3 regions of the Pedobacter cryoconitis genome follow, and region 3 is predicted to be linked to each of the others. Evidence: riboswitches for the same ligand, from Rfam matches in the RefSeq annotation. Region 3 holds a riboswitch; each other region holds the start of a gene.
The links. Region 3 has a riboswitch for S-adenosylmethionine ahead of AY601_RS18475 (SusC/RagA family TonB-linked outer membrane protein). Riboswitches for the same ligand answer to the same signal wherever they lie in the genome.
Positions count from the first base shown of each region.

Region 1: another riboswitch for S-adenosylmethionine. It lies ahead of AY601_RS08440 (O-acetylhomoserine aminocarboxypropyltransferase/cysteine synthase family protein); the one in region 3 lies ahead of AY601_RS18475 (SusC/RagA family TonB-linked outer membrane protein).
Region 2: another riboswitch for S-adenosylmethionine. It lies ahead of metH (methionine synthase); the one in region 3 lies ahead of AY601_RS18475 (SusC/RagA family TonB-linked outer membrane protein).

Region 1 is NZ_CP014504.1:1,974,501-1,977,787, reverse strand. Features, by position in the region: gene AY601_RS08440 (O-acetylhomoserine aminocarboxypropyltransferase/cysteine synthase family protein) at 1-1,155, opposite strand, end outside; SAM riboswitch class I at 1,409-1,521, opposite strand; gene AY601_RS08435 (trans-sulfuration enzyme family protein) at 1,677-2,792, opposite strand; gene AY601_RS08430 (lipocalin family protein) at 2,855-3,287, shown strand, end outside.
Region 2 is NZ_CP014504.1:5,400,703-5,403,989, forward strand. Features, by position in the region: gene metH (methionine synthase) at 1-2,165, opposite strand, end outside; SAM riboswitch class I at 2,283-2,392, opposite strand; gene AY601_RS22940 (Bax inhibitor-1/YccA family protein) at 2,645-3,287, opposite strand, start outside.
Region 3 is NZ_CP014504.1:4,420,262-4,423,548, reverse strand. Features, by position in the region: gene AY601_RS18475 (SusC/RagA family TonB-linked outer membrane protein) at 1-1,818, opposite strand, end outside; SAM riboswitch class I at 1,952-2,060, opposite strand; gene AY601_RS18470 (universal stress protein) at 2,278-3,210, opposite strand.

The sequences.
Region 1 (3,287 bases), 2.4 Mb from region 3:
TTGTATGATCAGTGTTTTTGCATCACCTACATTGGCCAGATGGCTAACGAGCTGCAGTTCATTTACAAACTGTACTGCTTGTTCTTTGCCACCGTGGAGTTCGAATGAGAGCACTGCGCCAAATCCGTTCTTTAAATATTTCTTTGCGTTTTGATGATAAGGGCTGCTTTCCAGGCCTGGATAAAATACTTTACTCACGGCTTCATGGTTTTCAAGCCAGGTTGCCAGCGCTAAAGCATTGTCAACGTGTCTTTGCACGCGCAGGGATAAAGTTTCCAGTCCCTGAATTAAAAGAAAGGAGTTGAATGGGGAGATAGCAGGGCCGAAGTCTCTTAATCCTTCTACTCTTGCACGGATGATAAACTGAATATTTCCAAAGTCACTTCCAATTCCAAAGACATCGTTGAAGACCAGGCCATGATAACCTTCGGAAGGGGAGGTAAACTGTTTGAATTTACCATTTCCCCAGTTATAGGTTCCGCCATCTATAATTACGCCACCAATGCTTGTGCCGTGTCCGCCAATCCATTTGGTAGCAGATTGTACAACGATGTGCGCACCATGTTCTAAAGGTTTGAATAAATAGCCTGCTGCACCAAATGTATTGTCTACGATTAAAGGAAGGTCGTATTTTTGAGCAATCAGAGAAAGCTTCTCGAAGTCAGGAATACTGAAAGATGGGTTGCCAATACTTTCCAGGTAGATTGCTTTGGTGTTTTTATCGATTTTAGCTTCGAAATCTTGTGTGTTATCACTTTCAGCAAATCTTACTTCTATACCTAAACGTTTAAAAGCAACTTTAAACTGATTGTAGCTACCACCATATAAATGAGGAGAAGAGACAAAGTTATCGCCCGCTTCCAGAATATTGTTTAAGGCAATAAACTGAGCTGCCTGTCCTGAGGCTACTGCCAGTCCCGCAACACCGCCTTCAAGTGCAGCTACACGTTTCTCGAAAACGTCTGTAGTAGGGTTCATTAAGCGGGTGTAAATATTACCGAATTCTTTTAATGCAAATAAATTTGCACCATGTTCGGCACTTTTAAATCCGTAAGAAGTAGTTTGATAAATAGGCACCGCTCTTGAACCTGTTGTTGGGTCAATTTCCTGACCTGCATGAAGTTGTAATGTTTCGAATCTATAATTAGCTGACATGATTTCGCTGATTTAAAATGATAAAATGGATTTTTACAGACAGATACGGGATTTAATGCGATTGCAGAATCCGTATAAGGGATTGCATACCTTTGAAAAAAGGCCTTCCGGTTGAACTAAAACTAATTTTACGTGGAAGATTGTTTTTAGCCGATGCAACAACACATACATGCAATAGTTTGCAGGTGTTGGATCGTGTAAGAAACAGGGTCGCCTGATTGCGATAGTTGGTGGTTAGTTTTCATTTTGTCTTAATTTATCTTTCCAGAATACACTATGCAAACTGGTCAGGAATTGGCACCTTCTCCATTTGGGAGGGTTGCCAGTGGGTCACGGAGCCTGTCTCTCGCCACTTCTTTATAAATCAAACCCAGATTACGGGTTGACTTGAATAGCTTTCACTATATAATTACAAATGTAGTGTATTTGTGTATACTTCCAAAATAATATTCTGAAAAATAATTAATACGCTGTTTTTAAGCTATTTAAATTGAATATTCTAGGCTGTTTTTGTAGCTTATTCAGGCTAATGCCTGCTCCAGATCGGCAATCAGATCATCAATGTGTTCCAGTCCAACAGATATCCGAATTAAATTCTGTGGTGTTTTGGTGTCGGGGCCTTCTACAGAAGCTCTGTGCTCAATCAGACTTTCCACGCCACCAAGGCTTGTAGCCTGTGCAAACAATTTGACTTTATTCACTACCTTTTTTGCATTTTCAGCATCGCCTTTAATTAATATAGATAACATGCCGCCGAAAGCGCTCATTTGTTTTTTAGCTATTTCATGATGCGGATGTGAAGGCAGGCCGGGATAATATACGGCTTCAACTTTTGAGTGTGCAGCGAGGTGTTTAGCTAATGCCATACCATTCTCTGCGTGTCCGCGCATCCGGTATGGTAATGTCTTGATACTTCTTAAGAGCAAAAAGCAATCAAAAGGAGAGGGTACCGCGCCTCCGATTTGCTGAATATTCCTGATTTTATCCCAAAATTCATTTTTAGCAGCTGTGATCAGGATGCCTCCCAATACGTCACTATGGCCTCCAATATATTTAGTAGAAGAATGCATCACGATGTCTGCTCCTGATAGAATTGGATTTTGGAAACATGGAGAGGCAAATGTGCTGTCGCATGCAAAAATGAGCTGATGTTTTTTAGCTATAACGGAAATCGCTGCCAGATCGGTGATTTTTAACAGGGGGTTTGAAGGTGTTTCTACCCAGATCATCACAGTATTACTTTGAATATAACTTTCTATTGTGGCTGTGGTAGTCAGGTCAATAAAATCTATGGTCAGGATACCTTCGAAGATAGATTGCAGTTGTTTTTTAAATCCCCAGTACATGTCGTCTGGTGCGATAATATGGCTGCCGGGGGCTAAGGCCTGAAAAAGGGTCATTCCAGCTGTATTTCCAGAAGAAAAAGCACAGGCATCTGCACCTTTTTCCAGATCGGCCATTACTTTTTCCAATGCAGAACGGTTTGGATTGCTGACACGGCTATACATATGTCCGCCAGGGTAGCCACCTTGTTCGTCTCTGAAAAATGTGGTGGAAAGGCTAATGGGAGCGGTTACATCCCCTGTGGTACTGCGAGTTAAATTTCCTGCGTGTATAGCAATGGTTTCAGTCTGCATAGAATTTAGGTTTTTGGGTTTTTTGGCAGGATTTGTGTAAGCTGTTTTCGAAAATACAAGATATGAAAAGAATATTATTTATAGCAGCCATTTTATGTAGTTCATTGATGGTTTTACAAGGCTGTTCACCTAAGGGTGCATCTGCTGGTGCTAGTTTAAAAAGGGGAAATGTGTCTGGAAATTGGGTACTGAATGACGTCACTTTTGATGGCGTTCCTGCAATGAACGTAAAATCTCTTTTTAGTGAAGCTTCGTACAAATGTTTTATTGGTAGTACCTGGAAATTAACAAACAGTGGAAATGGATCTTATATGCTTCCTGGAACTACTGATTGTCCAGCAAGAACACAAAGTATTTTCTGGTCAGTAAGTACTGCAGACCAGACTTTCCAGTTTAAGAAATTATATGAAGGTGATAAAGCTAAGAATGTAACAGAAGGTTACAGGTTAATTCTTTCTGAAGCAACAGGAGATCGTCTGGTATTGAAATCACCTG
Region 2 (3,287 bases), 980 kb from region 3:
GCTACGGCTTTCTTCATTACCCTGGCCGATTTTACGACCTGTGGGAGAAACATTTTTCCGGCACCGAATAAGTCACCTACGATATTCATTCCGTCCATTAACGGGCCTTCAATCACGTGAATAGGGCGGGCGTATTGTTGCCTTGCTTCTTCTACATCGGCATCCAGGTATTCAATAATACCTTTAACCAAAGAGTGGGAAAGACGGGATTCTACGGGTGCTTTTCTCCATTCTTCGTCTTTAACGAGTTCTTTTCCTTTAGATTTTACCGTTTCTGCAAAGTCTACCAGGCGTTCTGTAGCATCTTCCCGGCGGTTTAACAAAACGTCTTCTACGCGTTCCAGTAATTCGGCAGGGATAGCTTCATAAACTTCCAGCATCCCGGAATTCACAATTCCCATATCCAGTCCGGCTTTAATAGCGTGGAATAAAAAGGCAGAGTGCATGGCCTCACGTACGGTATTGTTTCCTCTGAAAGAGAAAGATATATTGGATACACCACCGCTTACTTTCGCATAGGGCAGGTTTTCTTTAATCCAGCGTGCTGCGTTGATAAAATCAACTGCATAGTTATTGTGTTCTTCTAAACCCGTGGCTACGGTTAAGATATTCGGGTCGAAAATAATATCTTCTGCCGGGAAGCCAATTTCATCTACCAGGATGTCGTAAGAACGTTTACAGATTTCTTTTCTGCGTTCAAAGTTATCTGCTTGTCCGTTTTCATCAAAGGCCATCACCACTATCGCTGCACCGTAATTCATAATCTTACGGGCACTTTCACGGAATTTATCTTCTCCTTCTTTGAGTGAAATGGAATTGACAATCCCTTTTCCCTGTAAACATTTTAAACCGTTTTCAATGACACTCCATTTAGAAGAATCGACCATGATCGGCAGTTTTGAAATATCAGGTTCTGAAGCAATCAGGTTCAGGAATTTGGTCATTGCGGCTTCAGAGTCCAGCATCCCTTCGTCCATGTTCACGTCAATGACTTGCGCCCCGCCTTCTACTTGTTGCCTGGCAACGGTGAGTGCGGCTTCGTAGTCACCACTTAAAATTAGCTTGGAGAATTTTGGGGAGCCTGTGATATTGGTTCTTTCACCAATGTTGACAAACATGCTGTCGGGCGTAATGGTTACAGGTTCCAGTCCGCTCAGGCGAAGGTAACGTGGTATTTCTGGTATTTGTCTTGGGGTAATGTTTTTGGCTTTTGCGGCAATGGCTGCAATATGCTCTGGCGTAGTGCCACAACAACCACCCACAATATTGACAAAACCATGCTGAATAAAGTCTGAAACCAATGAAGCTGTTTCGTTGGGCATTTCATCATAAGCTCCAAATTCGTTTGGTAAACCTGCATTAGGGTATGCAGATACGTAACAGGGTGCTTTGGCAGACAGCTCTTCAATATGGGGCCTCATGTCTTTTGCACCCAGTGCACAGTTAAAGCCGATGCTCAATGGGTTGGCATGAAGGATTGAATTCAGGAAAGCTTCTACAGTTTGACCGGATAGTGTTCTGCCTGATGCGTCTGTAATGGTTCCGGAAATCATAATTTCAATTTTTCGCCCGATAATTTCTTCGTATTTTTTGATAGCAAAGATTGCTGCCTTCGCATTTAAAGTATCAAAAATGGTCTCAATTAATAACAGGTCTGATCCGCCATCAACCAATCCTCTGATTTGTTTGTAGTAAGCGTCAACCAGTTCATCAAAGGTTAAGGCTCTGTATCCCGGGTCATTTACATCTGGTGAGATGGACAAGGTACGGTTAGTCGGGCCTACAGCACCTGCAACAAAGCAAACGCGGTCTGGATTTGCAGCCATGAATTCATTGACTGCTTCTTTGGCTATTTTAGCGCCTTCAAAACTCATTTCATAGTCGAGTTCTTCCATCTTATAATCCGCAAGAGAGATTCTTTGCGTACTAAAAGTATTGGTTTCAATGATATCTGTTCCTGCTTTAAGATATTCGGTATGGATAGCTTTAATGATATCAGGACGGGTAATATTCAGCAGGTCATTATTTCCTTTGACGTCGCATGGATGATTCGCAAAGCGCGCTCCTCTGAAGTCTTCTTCAGTCAGGATATAGCGTTGGATCATGGTGCCCATTGCGCCATCGATGATTAGTATTCGTTTTTTAAGCTCTTCTCTTATGCTCATTATCTGTGTTGATGGGTAGCCATTTGTCTGTATTCAAGCAACTCATGCGATGCAGTATCTTAAAGACAGAAAATTTTATATAAAGGCCTAATCAGAAATCCGGTGCCGGATCGAATTAACTTATCTTTCAGGAATAGCCGAAACTGTTCGAGTAGAATGTAGCACCTTGTAAGCACAGGTTGCTAAGACTTCGTCGGGTCTAATCCCTCCGTCTTTCTTTATAAGCTTAATACAAAAATGCAACAAAGAAAAATCATTTCCAAGCAAATAGAGTTTAAAGCATATAAAATTGCAAAAATCAGGCAAATATTGGTATGATACGGAACAATGTTCTGTGTGGTTAGCGTATTTTTCTAAGGATGTAATTGAGAATAGTATTAAAGATCAGCAAAAAAAAGCCGGCCAATGAAGTGCCGTCATGAAGTGTTTAATTTCTTGACGGCACTTCATTGGCCGGCTTTATAACCACTAATACTGGTTTATTTTCTTCCTCCGAATATTCTCAATAAGAAGATGAAGATATTCAGGAAGTCAAGGTAAAGAGATAAGGCACCCATGATCGCTAATTTCTTAGTGTCATCAACAGCCATAGTACCACCGTTTTCTTCAATACCTGCACCGATACGTTTCAGTTTTTGAACATCATAAGCAGTTAATGCAGTGAAAATCGCTACACCGAAGAAACTCATGATATAATCAAAACTTGAACTTTTCAGAAACATGTTCACTACACTGGCAATTACCAGGCCTACTACACCAATCATTAAGATTGATCCGAATTTACTTAAATCGGTGTTGGTCGTATAACCCAATACAGCCATTAAACCAAATATCCCTGCTGCTGCAGCAAAACAAGCTACTACTGAACTTGTTGTATAAATCAATAAGATGAAACTCAGACTGACACCGGTCAATACTGAATACAGAATAAATACGCCTAATAAAGCGCTGTATGATAACTTGCTTAGCCCTGCACTCATTAAAAGCACCAGTCCAAGCGGAGCAAACATAGCAACATAACCTATCATAGACATTTTACCTGTTTCCTGATTGATCAGGTAGCTTAACATTTCTGGCGTATTTGCCATGTAAACCGCAGCCAGTGTTGATAGACTCAACGCT
Region 3 (3,287 bases):
ATAGGCATAATTTCTGAAGCCCAGTTGCGCAGAACCAAATGTACTGTATACCCTTTGTTTATTATAGATGTTAGACGAGATCAGCGGATCACGTGAATTAATAAGCGTATACAGGTTATTGATCGCTAATTTAGGAGCTTTCTGGTCGTTGTTTTCAAAAGTAGTTGTTCTTATGTTTCCACCCAATAAGAGATCAAGGTTGAAATCAGCATTTAATTTTTTGGTGAAATCCAGTCTTCCTTCCGTATTGTTCTCGTTGAAAGTATAAGCATCTTCTTCATAAGAACCGAATGGAGTACCATTCGTTCCATAAGCAATTTTTATTTTTCTGCGTTCAGTATAATAATCATTACCTGTTCTGAAGTTTGCTGATAAACCATCTATTATTTTGTAGTTCAGTTCTGCGCTTCCAATGAGTCTGTTACGAACCTGACCAACTGTGTTTTCGTAGGCAACAAAATATGGATTACTATAATAACTATTGTTCCAGTTGATATCTTTTCCATTGGCATCTTTGTAGGTCTTGAGTTGTTCTACATCAACCTGACGGCCAAACCAGGTAAACTGCAACATCGTGCTGCTTGCTCTTTTTCCACCTGAACCAGGTAAGTTTGCACTTGTGTTTACATAATTAGCTGAGGCATTGAAAGTCAGCTTTGGTGTTATTTTATAAGTCGTATTTAGCAGGAATGAGTTTTTTGATTGAGAAGAGTTCGGAATAACACCTTTCTGATCCAGGTTATTGTAAGAGAAACGTAAATCATATTTATCTCCTGAACCTGAAATTGCAATTCCATTATTCAAAGTGTAACCCGTTTTAAAGAAGTCACGTACATTGTCCGGATGTGCGATAAAAGGCACTGGTACTCCGTTAGAGTTGAATTGTGGGATTAAATGACCATCTAATCTTGGGCCCCAGCTTTCATCTACGCCATCATTCAGGCCTCCGCCTTTACCATCTACATAACTGAATTGGCCATTGGCACCTTGTCCGAATGAATTCTGATAAGATGGAATAGTTAACAAAGTAGAAAAGGTGGCATTGGAATTCACGCTGATACCTAAACCTTGAGCATTTTTACCTTTTTTAGTGGTAATCAATACTACACCTGCCGCTGCACGGGAGCCATACAGGGCAGCCGCGTTAGGGCCTTTCAGTACGCTCATCGATTCAATATCTTCCGAATTGATGTCTGAAATCGTATTCGCAAAATCACGTGAGCCGTCTGAGCGTAAGTTTTGTGAATTATCTACTGGCACTCCATCAATCACAAATAGTGGCTGATTGTTTCCTGATATAGAAGTTTCCCCACGGATAATAATCCTGGACGAACCCATATCTCCCTGGCTATTGGTGATCTGTACCCCTGCTACCTTACCAGATATGGAATTTAACAGATTGGTTTCTTTCGCTTCGGAGATATCTTTTGATTTTAACTCCTGTACCGAATAACCTAATGATTTTTTCTCTTTAGGGATGTTCAAAGCTGTAACCACAACTTCACTGAGTTCATTAGAAGATTCATCTAATTGTATAGCTATCGCGTTTGCTGAAGTTACTTTGAGTTCTTGAGCCGCATAGCCAATAGATATAATTTTTAAGATATCATTTGGTTTGGCGGTGATAGAGAATTTACCATTTCCATCAGTTTGTGTACCAGTATTTGTTCCTTTAACAGAAACGCTCACGCCAGGGATAGGTTGCCCGTTAGATTTCTCGGTGACCACCCCGGTAATTTTAGCGGTTTGTGCCGCAGCAGTCTGTACGATTATAAAGGATAGCAGGATCCCAAATAAGTATTTGTAAGTTTTATACATATTAATGGTCTAGTTATATAATTGGTGTGTTTAATTCAATTTATTACGCATAACGTTCTTTGAACAACTCTATTTATCAGGAATAATTAAGGGAATAGATGACAGCAACCAATTTATTTTCGGGTATATCTGTCACTTATCTTTTCCGCTTAAAGTGGATAGGAGTTAGCACCTTTTACAATTTGGGTGTATAGGTTGCTAAGACTTCACAGGGCCTTTCCCTCGGTCTTTCTTGATAAGTTAGAAATCAATGAACAGCTAATTGTCGGGCAAATATATAAATAAACTACTAAATCTATAGTATATATTTTATTAGTAGGATATTTTGAGATTTGGCAGACAATTGGTTGCTATTTTGAAAAGATGAATCAGCAAAAAAAGCCATTCCTTGATTAAAGAATGGCCTTTTGATTTGGGATTGAAAATTTGCTTATGCTATAACTTTTTTTAAATATCAGGCTAACCGATCACCGAAGCGATTATATTTTCCTGATAGCCAGATTCCAGGTTTGCGTTCAATCCCAGCGCAACATTTTCTGCACAGGGGAAGATCAGCAGCGGTAAATTGGTATTTGCCGCCATCTTTTGTGTATTGCTTAAATTAAAAAGCTGTTCCAGAAAAGTTTTATGGCGATGTACCATTACGAATACATTACAAGTCACATTTTCTGCAAGCCATTTTAAACCTGCTTTAACAGGCGTATGTTCTACTGCCCGGTAATAAATTTTGGGGTAGTTTATTTTATTGGCTACATCTTCCAGAAAACCAGTAACTAATTTTTTAGTATCTGCCTCTGGCGTATCCGGATGTTGTATATGCGCCAATGTAATCTCTGCATGAGATGGTTTTGCAAATTCGGCAAGCGCCTGAATGATATTCAGATCGCTATCCTCCATATCTGTTGCAAAAACAAACTTGTCCAGCTTCTTAAAACTTTGGTTTTCTGGTACGATCAGCACAGGCAGGGGCACAGCACCTATAATTTCGCGCATATGATTACCCATAATTAATGAACCCAAGCCCTTGCGATGTGTACCCATCACCAATAACATTAAATCTCTGTCTGCTGATAATTTATTGATAGACCGGTATAAAGGCCCTTCCTGACATTTAAAGTCTATAACAGGTCTGTAGGCATTAATCGGCAAAGTGGAGAGTTCTTCTGCTAGTTTTGTACCCAGCGCACGTAATTTTTCTTCACTATCTTTTTGTAAAATATTGTAATCTTCCATTGACCAGTAAACTTGCCCTCCTAAAGGTTCGGCCATGGGTACTAAAAAGGAATTATGAAGTGTAAGATTTGCATGAAGATGTTGTGCCAGGCATAAAGCATAGCGTGCGGCATTTTCTGCATTGTCGGAAAAATCGGTCAGTACGGTTATCGTGTTCATAGCAAAGGATGTTTATTTCACTAAAGTAAAAGTGGTGATAAACAGGCTGTTTAGCTGTGATGCCTGTCATATTATCC